2 regions of the Paenibacillus sp. FSL R5-0527 genome follow, and region 2 is predicted to be linked to the other one. Evidence: riboswitches for the same ligand, from Rfam matches in the RefSeq annotation. Region 2 holds a riboswitch; the other holds the start of a gene.
What was found. Region 2 has a riboswitch for cyclic di-AMP ahead of NYE69_RS20520 (phytanoyl-CoA dioxygenase family protein). Riboswitches for the same ligand answer to the same signal wherever they lie in the genome.
Positions count from the first base shown of each region.

Region 1: it holds a riboswitch for cyclic di-AMP, as region 2 does, so the genes downstream of both, NYE69_RS29310 (TrkH family potassium uptake protein) here and NYE69_RS20520 (phytanoyl-CoA dioxygenase family protein) in region 2, are expected to answer to the same signal.

Region 1 covers NZ_JBBOYI010000001.1:6,518,155-6,527,745, forward strand. The annotation lists gene NYE69_RS29290 (LysR family transcriptional regulator) at 1-281, shown strand, start outside; gene NYE69_RS29295 (S-layer homology domain-containing protein) at 392-3,034, shown strand; gene NYE69_RS29300 (cation:proton antiporter) at 3,133-4,380, opposite strand; gene NYE69_RS29305 (potassium channel family protein) at 4,442-5,104, opposite strand; gene NYE69_RS29310 (TrkH family potassium uptake protein) at 5,129-6,472, opposite strand; cyclic di-AMP (ydaO/yuaA leader) riboswitch at 6,539-6,708, opposite strand; gene NYE69_RS29315 (CPBP family intramembrane glutamic endopeptidase) at 6,991-8,748, shown strand; gene uvrC (excinuclease ABC subunit UvrC) at 9,331-9,591, opposite strand, start outside.
Region 2 covers NZ_JBBOYI010000001.1:4,653,560-4,663,150, reverse strand. The annotation lists gene NYE69_RS20555 (threonine synthase) at 1-999, shown strand, start outside; gene NYE69_RS20550 (amino acid ABC transporter permease) at 1,042-1,707, shown strand; gene NYE69_RS20545 (amino acid ABC transporter permease) at 1,688-2,356, shown strand; gene NYE69_RS20540 (amino acid ABC transporter ATP-binding protein) at 2,386-3,153, shown strand; gene NYE69_RS20535 (transporter substrate-binding domain-containing protein) at 3,150-4,031, shown strand; gene NYE69_RS20530 (acyl-CoA synthetase) at 4,210-5,769, shown strand; gene NYE69_RS20525 (hypothetical protein) at 6,569-6,835, shown strand; cyclic di-AMP (ydaO/yuaA leader) riboswitch at 6,913-7,055, shown strand; gene NYE69_RS20520 (phytanoyl-CoA dioxygenase family protein) at 7,197-8,087, shown strand; gene NYE69_RS20515 (hypothetical protein) at 8,206-8,376, shown strand; gene NYE69_RS20510 (spore coat protein) at 8,421-8,921, opposite strand; gene NYE69_RS20505 (spore coat protein) at 9,083-9,591, shown strand, end outside.

The DNA of each region.
Region 1 (9,591 bases), 1.9 Mb from region 2:
GCCGCTACGGCATCGTCCCCGACGTCCGCATGGAGATCGACTCTTTCGAGGCGATCGTCCGGCTGCTGCCGATCTGCAAAGCGGCTTCTCTGCTCCCCAGATCGTACCTGCGCAGGCCGCTGCTGCGGGACAACGGGCTGGTGTCCGTGCCGATCCCCGAACTGGAGCAGACCCGCAGAGAAACTTGCCTGATTTACGGAGAGAAATCGGAGCTGACCAGCGAAACGAAAGAGTGGTTTACGCAAATTCGCGAAAGTCTGGTGGAGGAGCTGTCGCTGTAATTTTATGCGGAGAATTAACAAGTGCACAAAATTTCAAATACTTCGCAACAAGGAAGAGCAAATAGCCGATATTAAAGAGTGCAGGTTATTTTTGAGAGGAGAAACGCAAAATGAAGAGAAAGCTTTCAACGGGGATCATTGCCATCTTAGTACTGAATTTACTGCTTGGGGTCGCGGCGCCGACATCAATGATACACGCCGCCAGCAGTACTAACGGAATTCGGATTACGATGAATCCGCAAAATGGGGCCAGCAATGTTGACCCTGCCGCAACTAAATCTATTAAGCTGCAATTTGACCGCAAGGTACAGATCAATAAGGATTCGCTTAAAGTGTCCGAAAAAGGTAAGGAACCCTTGTCCAATATCGAGACGGTCCTTAGTGATGGGAGCCCGGGGAAGGGTACGAATGAAGTTACACTGCTGCTGCCGCAGTTAAAGTATAACACGACATACGTTGTACAAGCTGAAGAAGGCAATTTTGTGGATGCGGAGAACCGGAGCATTGCCTCCCCTGCTATTCAGTATTTTTTCACAACAAAAACCGAGACAGCCGCCGGCAGTACTAACAATGCCGTCAATGCTGGTGCGGCGGAAGAGACTTCGCCATTGCAAATGTTAGGTGTGACACCACTTGGGGGAAGCACGAACATTCCCGTGAATACCGAGTTTACGATGATTTTTAATCGCAACATTAAGATTAATAACGAATCCGCCATTGTTTTTAAGAAAAAAGAAAATGATGCGCAACTGGCTGTTCAGGTTAGAGCCTCCGGTTCAGGTTTGTTTATAAAGCCTGTTCATGAGTTGGACAAGGGCGACAGGTATTATCTGTACATTGGTGCGGGTGCCGCAGCGGATGCTCAGACAGGGGCTGTATATATGAACGGCTGGGAGGGTTTATACGAGACGGAGACGGACAAGAATAGTAGCGAGGCTCCTGTCCTTCAAAGTGGGGAGATTACGAATAATACGATTATTTTAAAATATAGCAAGCCGCTTGGCACAAATAATAGCATCGCAACGACAGGCTTCAAGGTGGTGGTTAACCAGCGGGAAAGAGAAATTTCCAAGGTATACTCTTCCGGGAGCTATCTGTATATCGAATTGGTGACAGCTATTGAAGCAAGTGATTTGGTGGAATTATCGTACACCCCGAAAGCGAGTAATAAGCTAGTCCTTAGCTCTGGGCAGGCGCTTGCGGAAATCAGCAGCTATAAGGTGAGCAACACCGGCAGTAAGTCAACATTATCAGAACCACCAGCTGCACAGGGCAGGCCATCCTTTGTAACGGCGATTTCCAGCTCTAACTTCGGACTTGGCGGTTATCTGCTAAATCTAAGTACGGCTAAGTCATCAAGCAGTGTATCGGTTGGCGGGCAAAATATCTCAAGATATACGATCGGCGCAGCACAACTGCAAGAAGCCATTAAATTTTTGATCTCCGTAAATACGAATAAAAGCAAACGCGAGCCGTTAATTTTTGAGGTGCCGACGACGGAGAAAGCCGCTGAGGTGGCTATCCCGCTTGGCGCACTGTATGAAGGTTACAATCGCGGTAAGCCTGTTTCATTTTCAATTAAATACAATGAAACGATGTATGAGCTGCCGGTCGAGGAGATTCCGTTTGCGCAAATTGCCAAGTCCTTGAATAACGGGACACTAAGTGTAGATTCTTTAAACACGCTGTACTTGATTATTCAACTGGAATTTGTTTCGCCTGACCAGATTTCCATACCGATGACTATAAATGGGGTTTACGTGAACCAGGCAAGCGATCCTATACGCATTAGAATCATTGTGGTTTCTGAATCAGATGCGTCTAATCTTAACGCGGCTACCCATTTGTTTAATATTTCTCATGTAGGGAAGCTTTATTTGCGCATTACCGGCAGTAAGGTGACATCTGCAAATGCAACGTTAGTGAAATACGACACAGTCAGCAAGACGATCATTCCAATTCCGTCTAAGATTTCCGGAAGCAACGGGACGCTGGTATTTAGCGGAAAACCTGGCGGCAATACAGCGAATAGCGGAGCCGGGGCATCCGGGGCTGGATTGGCATCTGGACAAACGGGAACAGGGTCAGGAGCAGATGAAGGCTCGACAAGCTCAGGGGCAGGATCATCCAATGTGGAGGCAGGGTCAGCAGCTTCAGACGGCCTGATCGTTGGCCTAGCATCAGGTGCTGCTAATTATGGGGACACCGGGAAGCATTGGGCAAAAGCGGATATTGATGAGCTGACCGCAAAATTTGTGGTCAGTCCACGTAAAAGCGATTCTAACGCATTTGAGCCTGACCAGAATATTACGCGTGCAGAGTTCGCGGAGTACATTGCCAAAGCGCTGGGATTAGGCACAGATATAAAGGAAGCGCAGGTTTATCCGGACGTGAAGCTCGATACGCGCGGGGGCTACATAGGCGCTGCCAGCAAAGCCGGAATCATTACGGGTTACCCGGACGGGAAATTCAGGCCGGATCAGTATATTACCCGTGAGGAAATGGCTTTGATGATGGTGCGTGCCCTGAATTATGGCAAATATGAGCCTACCTTAAACGGCACACCGGCACAGGCTTTGACGAAGTTTAAGGATGCCTCCAAGATTCGTTATCAAGAAGCTGTAGCCAAAACAGTTAGGGCCGGCGTTATCCAGGGGGTGACGGCAAATACCTTCCAGCCTCAAGGGAACGCAACACGCTCACAAGCGACGGTAATGATCAAGCGGGTGTTGGATAAGCTGAATTTGGAATAGCTGAATCTGGGATAGCTGAATCTGGGATAGCTGAATCTGACGAGCTAATTTAGAGCCTTCAAGTTAGACTATTGAAAACTAAAACCGCCACCCAAGCCTTACGGCTTTCCGGTGGCGGTTTCTTTGACTTCCAAACCGAGTTTTTTGGCGACCCAGCCGGTGGTGCTCGCTTGAATGATGATCGTCAGCACAATCGCCATAAAAGCCAGCCCGGTAATCACGTTGGAATGAGCGATTCCCATCCCCGCAATCATGCCGGACAAGGCGGCCGGGATCACCCCGGTTTCGCGCACCCAGCACATGAACAGCAGTTCGCGCCACGTCCACTTCACCTTGCGGTCGGGCCAGGCGCACGCCAGCACCGACAGCGGGCGGGCCACAAACATCAGGATCAGCACCGCCGCCAGGCTTGGCCAGAAAAATTGCCCGAGCGTGGCAAAATTCACTTGGCTGCCCAGCAACACAAAGATCAGCATGCGCATCATAACCGTCATATTTTCAGCGAAAGAGCTCATTTCCACATGATTGTCTTTCAGGGACAAACCGAACGTTTCGGCATTACCCCAGATCACCCCGGCGACAAACGTAGCCATAAACCCGCTGACATGCAGCAAATCGGCGATCAAGTATGAGGATAACGCGCAGACCGTCATGACGATTGTGGAATAGTCGCGAAAATAGCCGTGGCGGGCATGTCCCGCCAAATAAGTCAGTATGCCCGAGATCATCAGTCCGGCAAGAATTCCGCCGAGCGCGGTTTTGACAAACTCCCAGGACATAGCGCCAACGTCCAGCGCCCCGCCGCCGGCCACCGCGGCCAGCAGCGAAAACGTCAAAATCGAGCCGGTAGCGTCGTTAAACGCCGATTCGCTCTCCACCGTCTCGCGGACCCGCTCCTTGATTTTTACCTGCTTGAATACCGGAATGATCGAAGCCGGATCGGTGGAGGCGATGACCGCCGCGGCCAAAAAAGCAAAAATCCAGTCAACGCCGAACAAGTAATGAACACCCACGCCCACGACGATCGTCGAAATCACCACACCCGGCACGCTGAGCAGCGATAACGTAATCCATACGTTGCGAAGCCCGCTCAGCCGCAAATTCCGCCCGCCGTCAAACAAAATCAGCGCCGACCCGACCGTTAATATCAATTGATTGATCAGCGATCCGCTTTGTTCATGAATCAGCCCAAGCCCCGGGCCGAGCAGCATCCCGACGGCGATGAACACCGCCACATCCGGCAGCCTTAGCCATGCCGCCAGTTTGCCCGATACTACGCCAACGCTGATGACGAATAAAATTAAGATCAGAAAATGATGTATCGCTTCGGTTACAGCCGATTCCATACCGCCACATCCCAACCATCAAAAGTGAACCAACTCTTTTTTCTTAATAACCCGGTAATAATTACTCGTTAATGACTTCCTCGAACTCTTCGATATTTTTCTTCGATCCGATGATGACCATAATGTCCCCTTCTTGCAGCTGATCCATGGCGGTAGGCGCCACCAGGATGCTTCCGTCGCGATGAATGGCCACGATGCTGCAGCCGAAACGGGCGCGCGGGTTAATGTCGCCCAGGTTTTTCCGGTCAAGGCAAGCGGGAACGTTCATTTCCACGATGCTGTATTCCTTGGACAATTCGATGTAATCCAGCAGATTTGGAGTCACGAGCTGATGCGCCACGCGGACGCCCATATCCCGTTCCGGAAAAATAACCCGGTCCACGCCAAGCTTTTGCAGCGCGCGGCCGTGCAAGACGGAGATCGCCTTGGCAACCACGGTCTTGATCCCCAAGTCCTTGAGCAAAATCGCCGCCAAAATGCTCATCTGAATATCGCTGCCGATCGCGACGATCCCGCAGTCGAAGTTACGGACGCCCAGCGATTTCAGCACTTCCTCGTCCGTGGCGTCCGCCACGACGGCATGCGTCAGCTGGTCGCTCAATTCGTTTACCACCTCTTCGTCCCGGTCGATCCCGAGCACCTCGTACCCGAGGTCCATTAACTCCAGAGCCAGGCTGGAGCCGAACCGCCCCAATCCGATGACTACAAACTGCTGCATTTTCATGTTTAATCTCAAGTCCCCTTATCTTTATCCTATAATCATTTTGCCTTCCGGATGGCGGTACAGTTCTTTGCCCTTCTTCGGTCCAAGCGCATAAGCCAGCGTAAGCAGCCCAAGTCTTCCGGCAAACATCGTAAAGCTGATGAGGATTTTGCCGATTACCGTTAGTTTCCCGGTAAGCCCCATCGATAGGCCGACGGTGCCAAACGCGGAGGTCGTCTCGAACAGAATGCTCAGGAAGCTGGCGTCCTCGGTCGTGGACAGCACCATGGCGACGGCCACCACAAGAAATAAAGCGAGCATCGTGATGGTGACCGCTTTGAAAATACGTTCCTGGGCCATCCGGTAGCGGAACAGGACGAGGTCCGACTGCCCGCGGATCATGGAGATGACCGCGCCCACGAGAATGGTGAAGGTCGTCGTTTTGATCCCGCCGCCGGTCGAGCTGGGCGAAGCCCCGATAAACATCAGGATGATCATAAAAAATTGCGAAGCCTGCCGCAGCGCGCCGATATCGACCGTGTTGGCCCCTGCCGTCCGCGGCGTCACCGACTGGAACAGCGCGGCCCAAAATTTCCCGCCCCAGCCGAGCGGGGCTAGCGTCCGCGGATTGGTGAATTCGAATATAAATATGACCAGGGCCCCGACCACGATCAGCGCCGACGTCATCGACAGCACCACCTTGGAATGCAGCGACAGCTTGCGGCGGCGCCGGAAATCAATGATGTCCGACAGCACGATAAACCCGATGCCCCCGGACACGATGAGAAACATCGCCACGAAGTTGACGAGCGGATCGGCCACGTACAACGTCAAGCTCCGGTATTCGCCAAACAGGTCGAACCCGGCGTTGTTAAACATGGATACCGCGTGAAAAACGCCAAAGTACAGCGCCCGGCCCAGCGGCATGTCAAACGCCCAGCGAATCGCGAACAGCAGCGCCGCGCAGGATTCAATGACCAGCGAATACAGCAGCACCTTGCGGATCAGCCGGACGATGCCCTCCATCGTGTTCTGGTTCATCGCCTCCTGCAGGATCAGCCGGTCCTTCAGCGAGATTTTCCGTTTCAACACGAGCGAAAACAAGGTGGCCATAGTCATGAACCCAAGTCCGCCGACCTGAATCAGCAGCATGATTACGATTTGGCCAAACGTGGAAAAATAGGTCCCGGTATCGACGACGACCAGTCCCGTTACGCATGTCGCCGAAGTCGCCGTAAACAGCGCGTCGACGAACGGCAGCATCTCCCCGGCCGCACTGGAAATCGGCAGCATCAGCAGCAGCGATCCCAGCAAAATGATGAGCGCAAAACCCAACACCAAAATTTGCGGCGGGGAAAAGCTGATTTTTTTGAAAGACAATTCATTCACCCCATTGTTGTCGTGAAAAAAGAACAAAAGAAAAAAGCACTGGAAATCCAATGCCTTTCGGTGTTTGGTTCCTGTTGCAGGAGGCCTACGAGGTTAGCTGACGGATTCGGGCATGCACAGTTGCCCTAATCGCCCGACCAAGGCAGCCATGCCGCTGCCGCCACAATCGCGCGAAATTCACCCCAAAAAAAATCGGTTCCCCCGTTTTCGAAATCGAAATTAGGCCTTATTATTTTTCAAATGTTTTCATTCCGTTTTCGTCAAATGGATTATAAACCTTATTGGCTTCCACTACAAAGGTTCTTTTTGATTAAAAACGGTGAAAAAAGGCTGGAAACGGCAAATCGCCGATCTTCTTGCCGTCCAATCTGAGCCATGCTAGGGTATAACGGGATTATTGCATCTTTTCATCATTTTTGCCTTCAACTGGCGTTGGAAATTCCACTATGTTATCTTTACTGTGATGTACTTCGCGCAAAATCATACTTGAGAACAAAAAATTTTAAAGGAGTTTTGTAATGTTTTCACCTATGAAACCGTTCAGCCGCAGGCTGAAGACAAAAACGCTTTGGCTGATGGCCCTGATCGGGTTGGTCATTTTCTTCATCGTCCAGATTTTTCCGACAACCGCTTCCGACACGCTGCAAATGGAGCAGTCGGATGACGTCATCGCCAAATCGCAGGCCAGAACGAAAGCTATCGAATTTGCAAAGTCGGTGCTGAACTTCGAGTTGGCCGGTCATCCCGAAAAAGCGCTCGTTACCTATGAATCGCGCTCCGATCTGTACGGTTATTTAACGAAGGCGGATTTGCTCGCCCCTTTCCTGAAGACGTATGACAAGCAATTTCCGTACGACGTTTTTCGCGTCCGTTTCAACGAACCAAACGATGGGTTTAGCGCTTTGACCGTCGACGTTCACATGACCACCGGCAAAGTGGTCGGGTTCGAGGAAATCGTTTCCGCGAGCAATGCGAAAAAGCAGATGATGCTGGACTACGGTACCGAGACGCCAGACTCGCTGCGCGCCTGGGAAGGCGACTTGACGCTGGAGGAGAAGGAGCGGCTGGCCGCGCCTTATCTGGCCACGTTCGGCTTTGATCCGGCCCGCCTTGAGCGCGTGTCGGGCGAGGGCGATGTCGGTCTGCTCTATCACATCAAGGGGGATGAGCTCGGGGAGTCGCAAGCGACGATCGATATCCGCTACGAATACGGCGCCGTATCGTCATTCGAAAGCTACTTCTCCGTTCCCGAGACGCATGCCGATTACGTCGCCGGGCAGACGCGGCTGGCCAACTGGCTTACCTTTGCCGGATACGCCCTGTTCACGTTTGTGCTCGGCATCCTGGCCATCGTATACAGCGCGCTGACGCGGGCGCATACCACTTTTAAACGCGGGATTTTTCTGGCCGGCGCCTACTTCGTCTTGTCCGTCATCGGGACGGTCAACATGCTGCCTGTGTTTGAAAAGGACGGGCTCGATCCGATCGTGCTGACGGTAGGGTTCGTGATTCAAGGGCTGGTCACCCTGATTCTTGCCGCCTCGGTATATTTCTCGCTCGTCGGCGGGGACGGACTGTGGCGGAAAAACGGCATCAATCTGTGGGCGCGGTCCAGGGAGGAAGGTTACGGCCGCCATGTGCTGACCGCGGTGGCCGACGGTTATGCGTGGGCTTTAATTTTGCTCGGGGTGCAGTCGGTTGTCTTCTTCATTCTGGAAAGAACGATTCATACCTGGTCGACGACCGATGCGACACAATCGCCGTACAACATGGTCTACCCGCTCCTGTTCCCGCTGCTCGCCTGGGTGGCCGGGATCGGCGAGGAAGCCGTTTACCGGCTGTTCGGCATTCCGATGCTGAAGAAGCTGTTCCGCAGCACGTTCGTCGCCAGTCTTTTGACGACCTTGATCTGGGCTTTCGGCCATACGCTGTATCCGATCTATCCGGTCATTTCACGGCCGATCGAGTTGACCTTTATCGGACTGCTGTTCAGCTTCATTTTCCTGCGCTACGGCTTTCCGACCGTCGTTTTCTCGCACGTGATCTTTGACAGCATCCTTATGGCGCTGAGCCTGATGTTTATGGGCGGAGCGGTGAACATCGCCGCCGGTCTGGTCTACATCGCCCTGCCAGCGATCGTCGCTTACGTCATCTATCTGTTCAACCCGCCGGGCAAGGAGCGGCAGGGTCCACCGCAGGGTCCGCCGCCGCTGCATCCGCTGCAGCCGCAGCAGCCGGAGCCCCCGCAATCTCCGCAGCTGCTGCAGCAGCCTTAGGCGGCTATGAAGAGGGTAGATCCTGCAGAACGCAAAAAACCGTCGGAGCAATTTTTGCTTCGACGGTTTTTTGGTTTAAGGAGCAGAGAGGGAATGAGCGTTGTATTTGTTTCCGCAAAATAGCGGCAATTGGCACTAGCGCTGCATTTAAATCTGCGGAAAGATTCCTTTCTGGGCACACCAATATTCTAACGGTTGCCACAAGCGCTATTTGTTCCAATCCCGTTGATTTCAAATTGTAACGGTTGCCATGGATCTTATTTCGCTGAAAACCGGTAATTTTTGCTTGGATTCAGGCAAATAACGGCGCTCGCAACCGTTAGAATTTAGAAGAAAAGGTCTTTTTTCGGCAAATAGCCGCTGCTGCAACCGTTAGATTTCGGATAGCTTTTACGGGAAAGCTTGAGCAAAAGTTAATGCAACGCCGCCAGTGACTTTGGGTCCCTATTTGGAAATCAAGCTTGGAAAAGGAGCCTTTTTGCCCCCATCTTTCTAAAATAACGGCAAAAAAATCCTCTATTCCAGCCTGCGCTCCCGCTCCTAGCGATCATGGTAAGCCATGGCTCCGAAACTGGCCGTAGTTTACAATTCTTCCGGCACGTCCTCGTCCCGCAGGGCGTCGATAATTTGGCGGGCGAGCTTGTCGCCGATCGAAAGCGGCCGGAAGTCTTCGACTGAAGCCTCTTTGATTTTTTTCAGCGAGCCGAAATGCTTCAGCAGCGCCTTGCGCCGTTTCTCCCCGATGCCAGGGATCGCGTCGAGCCGCGAAACGACCATCGACTTGCCGCGCTGCTCGCGGTGGAACGTGATGGCGAAGCGGTGCACCTCATCCTGAATCCGCTG
Region 2 (9,591 bases):
ACGCTGGGAGAGGGGATGACGCCGCTGCTTGATATGCCTCGTTTGGGGTTGGATTACGGGATCTCCCGCTTGTATATGAAGGACGAAAGCCTGGTGCCCGGCGGCAGTTTCAAAGCCCGCGGCGCGGCCGTGGGCGTCTCCAAGGCGGTGGAGCTCGGCGTGCAGAAGTTGGCCATGCCGACCAACGGCAACGCCGGCGCGGCTTGGGCGCTGTATGCGGCGCGGGCGGGCATTGAGGCGACGATCGTCATGCCGCAGGACGCGCCCGCGATCACGCGCAGCGAGGCGGCCCTGGCCGGAGCCAGGCTGTATCTGGTGGACGGTCTGATCAGCGATGCCGGGCAAATCGTCGCCCGGGCGGTTGCGGAGGACGGACTGTATGACGCCTCCACTCTGAAAGAGCCGTACCGGATCGAAGGCAAAAAGACGATGGGGATCGAAATCTGCGAGCAACTGGGCTGGAAATTGCCTGATGTGATTTTGTATCCGACCGGCGGCGGCGTGGGGTTGATCGGGATTTACAAAGCGCTGCTGGAGCTGCGCGAAATCGGCTGGATCAGCGGCCGGCTGCCGCGTCTGGTCGCCGTACAGGCGGAGGGCTGCGCCCCGATCGTCAAGGCCTGGCAAGAGCGAAAAGAGCGCTCGGAATTTTGGCCGGATTCCGCAACGGCGGCGTTTGGCATCAACGTGCCGAAAGCGCTGGGCGATTTTCTGGTGCTGCGGGCGGTCTACGAGACCGCTGGGGCGGCGGTGGCCGTCAGCGACGAGGAACTGCTGCGGGAGCAGTGGAAAATCGCCCGGCTGGAAGGAGCGTTCATTTGTCCGGAGGGAGCGGCGGCTTTCGCGGCGGCCCGCAAGCTGGCGGAGCAAGGATGGATCAAGGACGGCGAAACGGTCGTCGTGCTGAACACGGGGGCCGGCGTCAAATATCCGGAAACAGCCCAGGTAGAGCCGCCGCTGCTTAACATCGGGGAATCTATCCCTTCCCGGCTTTCTTAATCCGGGTATACAGGCGGCATAACGGGAGAGGGGAAACGCAGCATGAAACTCGATACGGATTTTATGATTGAACATATTCCGGACTTCGTCCGCGCGGCCGGCCTTACCCTGCGGATCGGCGTCATCGCCATCGTGCTGTCGCTGGCCGTGGCCGTGCTTTACGCCATGATTCTCTATTTCAGGGTGCCGGTTCTTAGGACGCTTGTCCGCGCACATGTGGAAGTCGCCCGCAACACGCCGCTGCTGATCCAGCTGTTTTTTCTGTACTATGGCCTCCCTTCCCTTGGGATCAAGCTGTCCGGGCTGACGGTCGCCTTTATCGCCATGGCGTTTCTGGGCGGCGGTTATTTTACGGAAGTGTTCCGTTCGGGGCTGGAAGCGGTGGACAAAAATCAGGAGGAATCGGGGCTGGCCATCGGCCTGTCCCGCCGCCAGCTGTTCCGGCACATCGTGCTGCCGCAAGCGCTGCGCATCGCGATTCCGTCGCTGTTCGCCAATTTCATCTTTCTGCTGAAGGAGACGACCATCGTTTCCGCGATCGCGGTGCCCGAGCTGCTGTTCACCACGACAAGCTATATCTCTTTGTACTATAAAACGTATGAAATGCTGTTGATGATGACCTTCTGTTATTTGCTTATTTTTCTGCCGCTGTCTTTCGGGCTGAGCCGGATCGAAAGGAGGTACCGGCATGGAGCGTACGGGAATTGAACTGCTTGTCTTCAGTTTGCCGGAGCTGGGCCGCGGCGTATGGAAAACGGTTTTGATTTCGCTTTATACGATAGCGATCAGCATCGTCTGCGGCATCGGGTTTGGAGCGCTCCGCACTTCGCGGCGTCCGTGGCTGCGGATTGCAACGCGTGCGGTGCTCGAGCTGTTCCGCAGCGTACCGGTGCTGGTCTGGCTGTTTTTCTTTTTTTTCGGCCTGCCGTTGTTTTTCGGGATCGACATTCCCGCTTTTGCTTCGGCCGTGCTGGTTTTGTCGCTTTGGGGCATGACGGAAATCGGCGAGGTGGCGCGCGGCGCGCTGCAGTCGCTGCCTAAAGGCCAGCTTGAAGCGGGCCAAGCGATCGGGCTTAATACCCGCCAGCTGTACATATATGTGCTGATCCCGCAGGCGGTGCGCCGGATGATACCTCCGAGCATCAACGTGTTCACCCGGATCGTGATGACCAGTTCGCTGACCGTGCTGGTCGGAGTTACGGAAATGATCAAATCGGGGCAGCAAATCATCGAACGGAATTACAAATACGGCCTGGCGGCGATCATCATTTACGGCGCGTTGTTTGCCTTGTATTTTCTGATTTGTTATCCGCTGTCCGTCTATTCGCGGCGGCTGGAGAAGAAGTGGGCGGAGTAGTTCAACTTAACGGAAAGGCGGGACAGGACATGGGCGAAAGCTTATTAAGCCTGGAGGGCGTCGTGAAAATTTTCGACAAACATCCGGTTCTGAACGGGATCGACCTGGAAGTGGCGCACGGCGAAGTCGTCGTTATTCTCGGACCTAGCGGCTGCGGCAAAAGCACCCTCCTGCGATGTTTGAACGGTCTTGAACCGGTGCAGGGCGGGAGCATTCGCTTTCAGGGCGAGGACCTTACTGCGGGTAAGGCGAGCTGGCAGCAGGTCCGGCAAAAGATCGGCATGGTGTTTCAGAGCTATCATCTGTTTCCGCATATGACGGTGCTGGAAAATATTTTGCTGGGACCGCTGAAGGTGCAAAAGCGCGCAAGAGCCGAGGCTACCGCGGAAGCGCTGCAGCTGCTGGAACGGGTAGGCCTGGCGGACAAAAAGGACGCCTATCCGCGCCAGCTCTCCGGCGGACAGCAGCAGCGGATTGCGATTGTGCGCGCGCTGATCATGCACCCGCAGGTCATGTTGTTCGACGAGGTTACGGCCGCGCTGGATCCCGAAATGGTCAAAGAGGTGCTGGAGGTGATGCTGGATTTGGCGGAGCGGGGGATGACCATGCTGATCGTCACGCACGAAATGGGGTTTGCCCGCGCCGTGGCGGACCGGATCGTGTTTATGGATCAGGGGGAAATCCGCGAAACCGCAAAGCCGGATGAATTTTTTGCGGGACCGCGAAGCGAACGGGCCAGGCAGTTTTTGGGGCAGTTTTTTGCCATAAAAACCGGAAAAGGGAGTGGAAACCTATGAAAAACTCATGGAAACGGGCATTATCTGTATTATCTTTATTGCTGCTTGCGGGGACGCTGACCGCTTGCGGCGGCGATTCCTCCGGCGCGGCCGGCGGCTCGGCGGGAGCCAAGGAGGCTTCCGGCGGCGGCATTCAGGCCATTAAAGACCGCGGCAAACTGATCGTCGGCGTATTTTCCGACAAGCCGCCTTTCGGGTTTACGGACGAACAAGGAAATTTCATCGGTTTTGACAACGATTTGGCCAGACGGTTCGCCAAGGATTTGCTCGGCGACGAAACGAACATCGAATTCGTCACGGTCGAGCCGGCCAGCCGGATTCCTTACTTGCAAAGCGGCAAGGTGGACCTGATCGTCGCCAATATGACGGTCACGGACGAACGGGCCGAGCAGGTGGACTTCACCAACCCGACGATGAAAGTGGCGACCCAGGTGCTCGTCGCGGACAGCAGCGGGATTCAAACGCTGGACGACCTGAAAGGGAAGAAAATCATTGTGACCAAGGGAACGACCGCCGATATTTTTCTGACGGAAAACCGCCCCGATATCGAACTGGTCAAATACGATAAAAACACCGAGTCTTTGCAGGCGCTGAAAGACGGGCGCGGCGACGGCTACGCTCAGGACAACTTCATCTTAATCGGCTGGGCCAAGGATAACCCGGGGTTTCATCTGATCGAAGAAAAGCTGGAAAAAGAAGCGCCGATCGCTCCGGCTGTCCAAAAAGGCAACACGGAGCTGAGGGATTGGATCAATACCGAGCTGGAAAATCTGGGGAAGGAGCAGTTCCTGCTCCAGCTGTATAACAAATACGTCAAAGACGAGCTGGGGCCCGATACCGATCCCAATGAAGTTATCACGGAGGGCGGCAAGCTTTAGTCCGGTTAAACCTGCAAACATTTTTGCAGGTTTTTTCACGTTCGGTCTTAGAACCTGGTACTATTATGTGGTATAATGAGTTGATCAAAATAACTGGTAACTTCAGTTTAAAAGGGGATAGATCAACTTGAACTATGAGCAGTGGCTGGCGCCGGAATTTTACAATATAACATCGGAGATGGAGAACCACGACCCGGGGAAAACGGCTTTAAAATGGTTAAGCGAGCAAGGCGATTATGAGGAAATTTCGTACGGAGACCTGCTGGCCGGGGCGAACCGGCTTGCCGGAGGATTGTCCGGGCTCGGATTAAACAAAGGGGACCGCGTGCTGGTGATGATGCCGCGGCATATTAATGCTTACGTAATTTATGTGGCTTGCTTGAAGCTGGGGCTGACGATCATCCCTTCGTCCGAGATGCTGCGGGCCAAGGACTTGGCTTACCGGCTTCGGCACTCCGGGGCGCGGGCGGTCATCGCCTGGCACAATGCGACCGGGGAGGCGGACAACATTGATGAGGAGCTGCCGTCATGGGCGTTTCGCATCGCGGTTGCCGGAAGCCACGAAACCGTCCTCGCTCCAGCCGGGTGGGTTATGCTCGATTCATTGATGGACGGGCAGCCGGACACCTTTGAGGCGGTGCGGACTCACCGCGACGATATGGCCATTTTGGCGTATACGTCCGGAACGACCGGCAATCCGAAGGGCGTCGTGCACAGCCATGGGTGGGGTTATGCGCATCTCAGGATCACCTCGGCCTGGCTGGACATTCGAAGCGCCGATACAGTGTGGGCCACAGCCGCGCCGGGCTGGCAAAAATGGATTTGGACCCCGTTCCTGTCGGTACTGGGGAATGGGGCGACCGGTTTCGTATACCAGGGGACGTTCCAACCGCACCGCTACCTGCAGCTATTGGAGAATTACGGCATTCAGGTCATGTGCTGCACGCCGACCGAATATCGGATCATGTCGAAAACGGACGGGCTGGGCGGTTATAACCTATCCGGCCTGCGCAGCGCCGTTTCCGCCGGGGAGCCGCTAAACGAGGAAGTGATCCGGAAATTTCAAGAGGAATTGAACATCACCATTCGCGACGGATACGGGCAAACCGAAAGCACGCTGCTGATCGGCAATCTGAAGGATACTCCGCTCAAGCAGGGATCGATGGGCAAAGCGGTTTCCCCGGGCGTGGCGGAGGTGGTCGACGAGCGGGGAATTCCGCTTCCGGCGGGACAAGTCGGGGATATTGCCGTTCATGTTAGCATGCCGGCTTTGTTTAAAAACTATTACCTGGAGCCGGAGCGGAAGCAACAAAACGTGCGCGGTGAGTATTTTATTACCGGGGACCGGGCGCGAATGGACGAAGAAGGCTATTTCTGGTTCGAAGGGCGCGGCGACGATATCATCATCAGTTCCGGGTATACGATCGGGCCGTTTGAAGTCGAAGAAGCGCTGATGAAGCATCCTGCCGTCAAGGAATGCGCCGCCGTGGCGAGTCCCGACGAAATTCGCGGGCATATCGTCAAAGCTTTTGTTGTGCTGAAAGAAGGGGCGGCGGGTTCGCCGCAACTGGTCAAGCAGCTTCAGGCTCATGTCAAAGCGGTGACGGCCCCGTATAAATATCCGCGGAAAATCGAATTTGTCGCTGAACTGCCCAAAACGAATACGGGCAAAATCCGCAGAGTAGAGCTGCGGGAGCGGGAGGAGCGCGCAGCCTTGGAGGTGAAAAGCTCTATTTAGAACAAACGGCCCCCCGAGCTAGGGCAAGAAAGCCTTGATGTAATTGGGGAAAACCACCGGCGGATTTATGAATCAGTTTCATGGTAAGAAGGACGGCTCGATGGAATCAAATGCAAAAGTGCATTTGAATTTCCGCAAATTTCTGCTTTTGGGCGGTTGAAGTGCAAAAATACATCTCATTTGCAGCTATAGGATAAAAAGGCAGCTTATCATAAGAAATGAACTGCATATTTGCAGTTGAACCGCCTGTTTCGGGGATTTTCGACGAAAATCGCATGCTCTTTTGCATTTCGTGCCACTAGCGTTGCATTTGAGTCTGGCAAGATACATTTTCTGAGCACACCAATGCTCTAACGGTTGCCACAAGCGCTATTTGTTCCAATCCCGTTGATTTCAAATTGTAACGGTTGCCATGGGGCTTATTTCGCTGAAAACCGGTAATTTTTGCTTGGATTCAGGCAAATAACGGCGCTGGCAACCGTTAGAATTTAGAAAAGGTCTTTTTTCGGCAAATAGCCGCTGCTACAACCGTTAGATTTCGGATAGCTTTCACGGGAAAGCTTGAGCAAAAGTTAATGCAACGCCAGTGATTTCGTGCCGATCTCCTCCTCCTCCTTTTTCCGGCTCCGTATTCCATCGCTGTCAAATCCATGCTCTATCTGCTTTAAAGTTGGTTTTTCGCTGCGGCCTATGCGGCAGGAGCGTGGGATTGGCAAAAGTTCGAACGCATATTGTCCGGCCCTTTTCCTCAAATTAGTAAGGTCCTGCATCTTATCATCTTTTTGGAGGAGGCTAAAACATGGCAAATCCTTATTCCAGCATGCAATCGCAAAACCCGATCTCATCCGCCCAGCAGTCCGTCAAAAAAGCGCACCGGGCCGTAACGCAAGCACAGTCCCATCCGACCGAAGAAACGGTGGAAAATGCCTACAACGCCATTCACAAAGCGGAGAACGCCATTTCCCAGGCGGATGGGCGCATGAACCCGGAACCGCTGGAACGCGCCAAGGAAGATTTGCAGGAGGATCAGGCCGATTTGGCTGAAGCGGAAAGCCGGCTGCAGTAACGAATACGGCGGCGAGCATATGGCGAAATCGAAAATGTTACAGAACATGGGTTGACATGAACGCGAATTGCCTTTACTATAGACTCACGCTTAGTTTCCGGCTTAAGGAGCCGGGAAACGGGGGAACCAATTTTTTGGGGCGAATCATTCAGCAATGATTGTAGGGTACCATCTTACCCGAGCCCGTCAGCTAACCTCGTCAGCAGTGGATGGGTCTATATTGCGACATTAAGAGATTTTATTAGGCCCTTTTATAAGGGCCTTTGTCCGTTTTAAGGACCCTGCTGGGTAAGCTTTGTCTTCTCCAAGCGGCGGTCCTTTTTGGTTTGGACAAATATTTCTTATGAGGGGATGAGGAGGAATGAATCAATTGGAAACGTCCGTAATTTTTGATCCAAAGACGGATGCTTACCCTTCCCGGGTGTATGCTGAGCCGAGATGGCTTCCGCGGCAGGACCCCATCGTATATGGCGAGTGGAACGCGGAAAGCGGAATCAGCAAAGAGCAGTCGGATTTTTACGCCAAAAACGGTTATCTGTTCCTGGAGAACTTTTTCGGCGGAGCGGAATTAAAGGGCTATCAGGAGAAGGCGCAGCGCTTGCGGGAAGCATCCCGGAACCTTTCATCCGATGAAATTATCCGCCAGCCCGGCGGGGAAGAAGTGCATTCGATCTTTGCGATTCATCGGACCCACCCGGTTTTTCAGGAGTTGTCCCGGCATCCGAGACTGCTCGCGATCGTCGAGCATGTTTTGGGGGGACCAAGCTACATCCATCAGTCGCGGATCAATTATAAGCCGGCATTTACCGGCAAAGAGTTTTACTGGCATTCGGACTTTGAGACCTGGCATGTGGAGGACGGGATGCCCCGGATGCGGGCGCTCAGCTGCTTGATCGCACTGGAAGACAATTATCCGTTTAACGGACCGCTTATGGTCATGCCCGGTTCCCATCAAATCTTCGTGTCGTGCGTCGGCCAGGCGCCGGATGATTGCTCCAAGGAATTCATCGCGCCCGATCAGGCGAGCTTAACCGAACTGGCGAAGCGCTGCGGCATTGAAACGCCGGTCGGCAAGGCAGGTTCCGTACTGCTGTTCGACTGCAATTTAATGCACGGCTCCAACAGCAACATTACGCCGTACCCGCGCAGCAATATTTTTATGGTCTATAACAGCGTAGCAAACAAACTGGCGGAGCCTTATTTCGGGAAGAAGCCGAGACCCGAATACATGGCGGCCCGCGCGGAATTTTAAGAAAAAAAGCCGTCCCGGCAAAATGGCTTTGCGTTGGGGCGGCTTTATACATAAAGAAGCGCAAAATATCGCATAGTAAATTCAAACCACAACCTTCCGGGAAAGGAGTGACCTTTAGGTGAGCAATAAAATTGAAGCCGTACGCGCGGATCATCAAAATTTTGTCGATAAGACCGAAGACGAGGTTAAGGCCGTGCCGGCCACCACGAATGTGAATGAAGCGGTCGAAGCCATTACCGGGCATATCAATAAATACGATGAACCTGAAGAAAAGGAACAAAAGAAATGACGCACCGCCAGAAAAACCCCGGAATTCCGGGGTTTTTTCGCAAGCTACATGTTTAGCGCTTGATTGGCCATTTGCACGTCGTGGGCCAGCAGTTCTTCCAAATTGTACGCCGGATAGTAACCGTGTTGGTACATGAAGTTAAATATTTTGGTATGAAGGGCGATGGCGCCAAGCAGATGTTTTTGGAACGTTTCTTTTAATTGAGGAGTAGCCGTCTCCGTAATGGCGTTCGCGTAATTGCGTACAGAGGCTTTAGCGAAGCCAAGCAGGTTGGCCGCGTCAAAACCGGTCATATCGGGCGAAACGTTGCGGGCCATACCAGGCGCCAGCGGATAAAATTTGAGCAATTCGCGGATATTGTGCTCCAAGGTTTTGATCGTTTCTGCATAAAGCGCTTTTAACTCCGGGTCCATCACCATCGGCAGTTTCTTTTTGAACGCCGCCAAATTGGCGGATTGCGAGGCGACCAGCTCATGCAGCTCCAGTGTTTCATGCCAGGCCAGATGCTCCTGTTTCCATTCATTATTCACGATCTCACACTCCATAGTTAGGATTGATTCATTATATGCGCAGCGGAACCTTATGGGTATTTGTCCTTGTATGGGACGATTTTACTCCGGCTTCCGGCAATAATAGAAAACGATGGGGCGCATTCTAAAAGTGATTTACCAAGCAACCGCAAAACAGCGAAGGAGGATACGTTCTCATGGAATTGGCCGCACACGAGGCACAGGATTTGAACGAACTAACGTTAAGCTGCGTTAACTCGATTACGAACATGGCGTGTTTCTTAAACCAAGCGCAGGACCCTGAACTGAAGGCGATCTTGCAAAAACATCTTCCGCTCCATTTTCAGGACTACAACATGAAGGTGGAGTATTTAAGCAAGGCGGAAGGGGCCAGCGGGAAATTGGCCATTCCGGATTTGCAGCCGGTCTTGCAATCCTTTACCGAGGCGTCTGCGTCGCCTGTTCCGGTCATGCCGAGAACCTCGATTCAGCAGTTCAACGACCGGGAAATCGCCACCGCTTATTTGCTGACTTTGAAACGGGCGGGCAGGGAGTACGCTTGGGCGGCCATGGAGATGAGCCATCCCGAAATCCGCAGCTTCCTGGAGCATGCCTTCTGCATGTGCTCGCACCACGCTTATGACGTATGGCAATGGATGGTAAAAAAAGGCTATTATCCGTTAGAAGCGGCTCCGATGTCGACGAT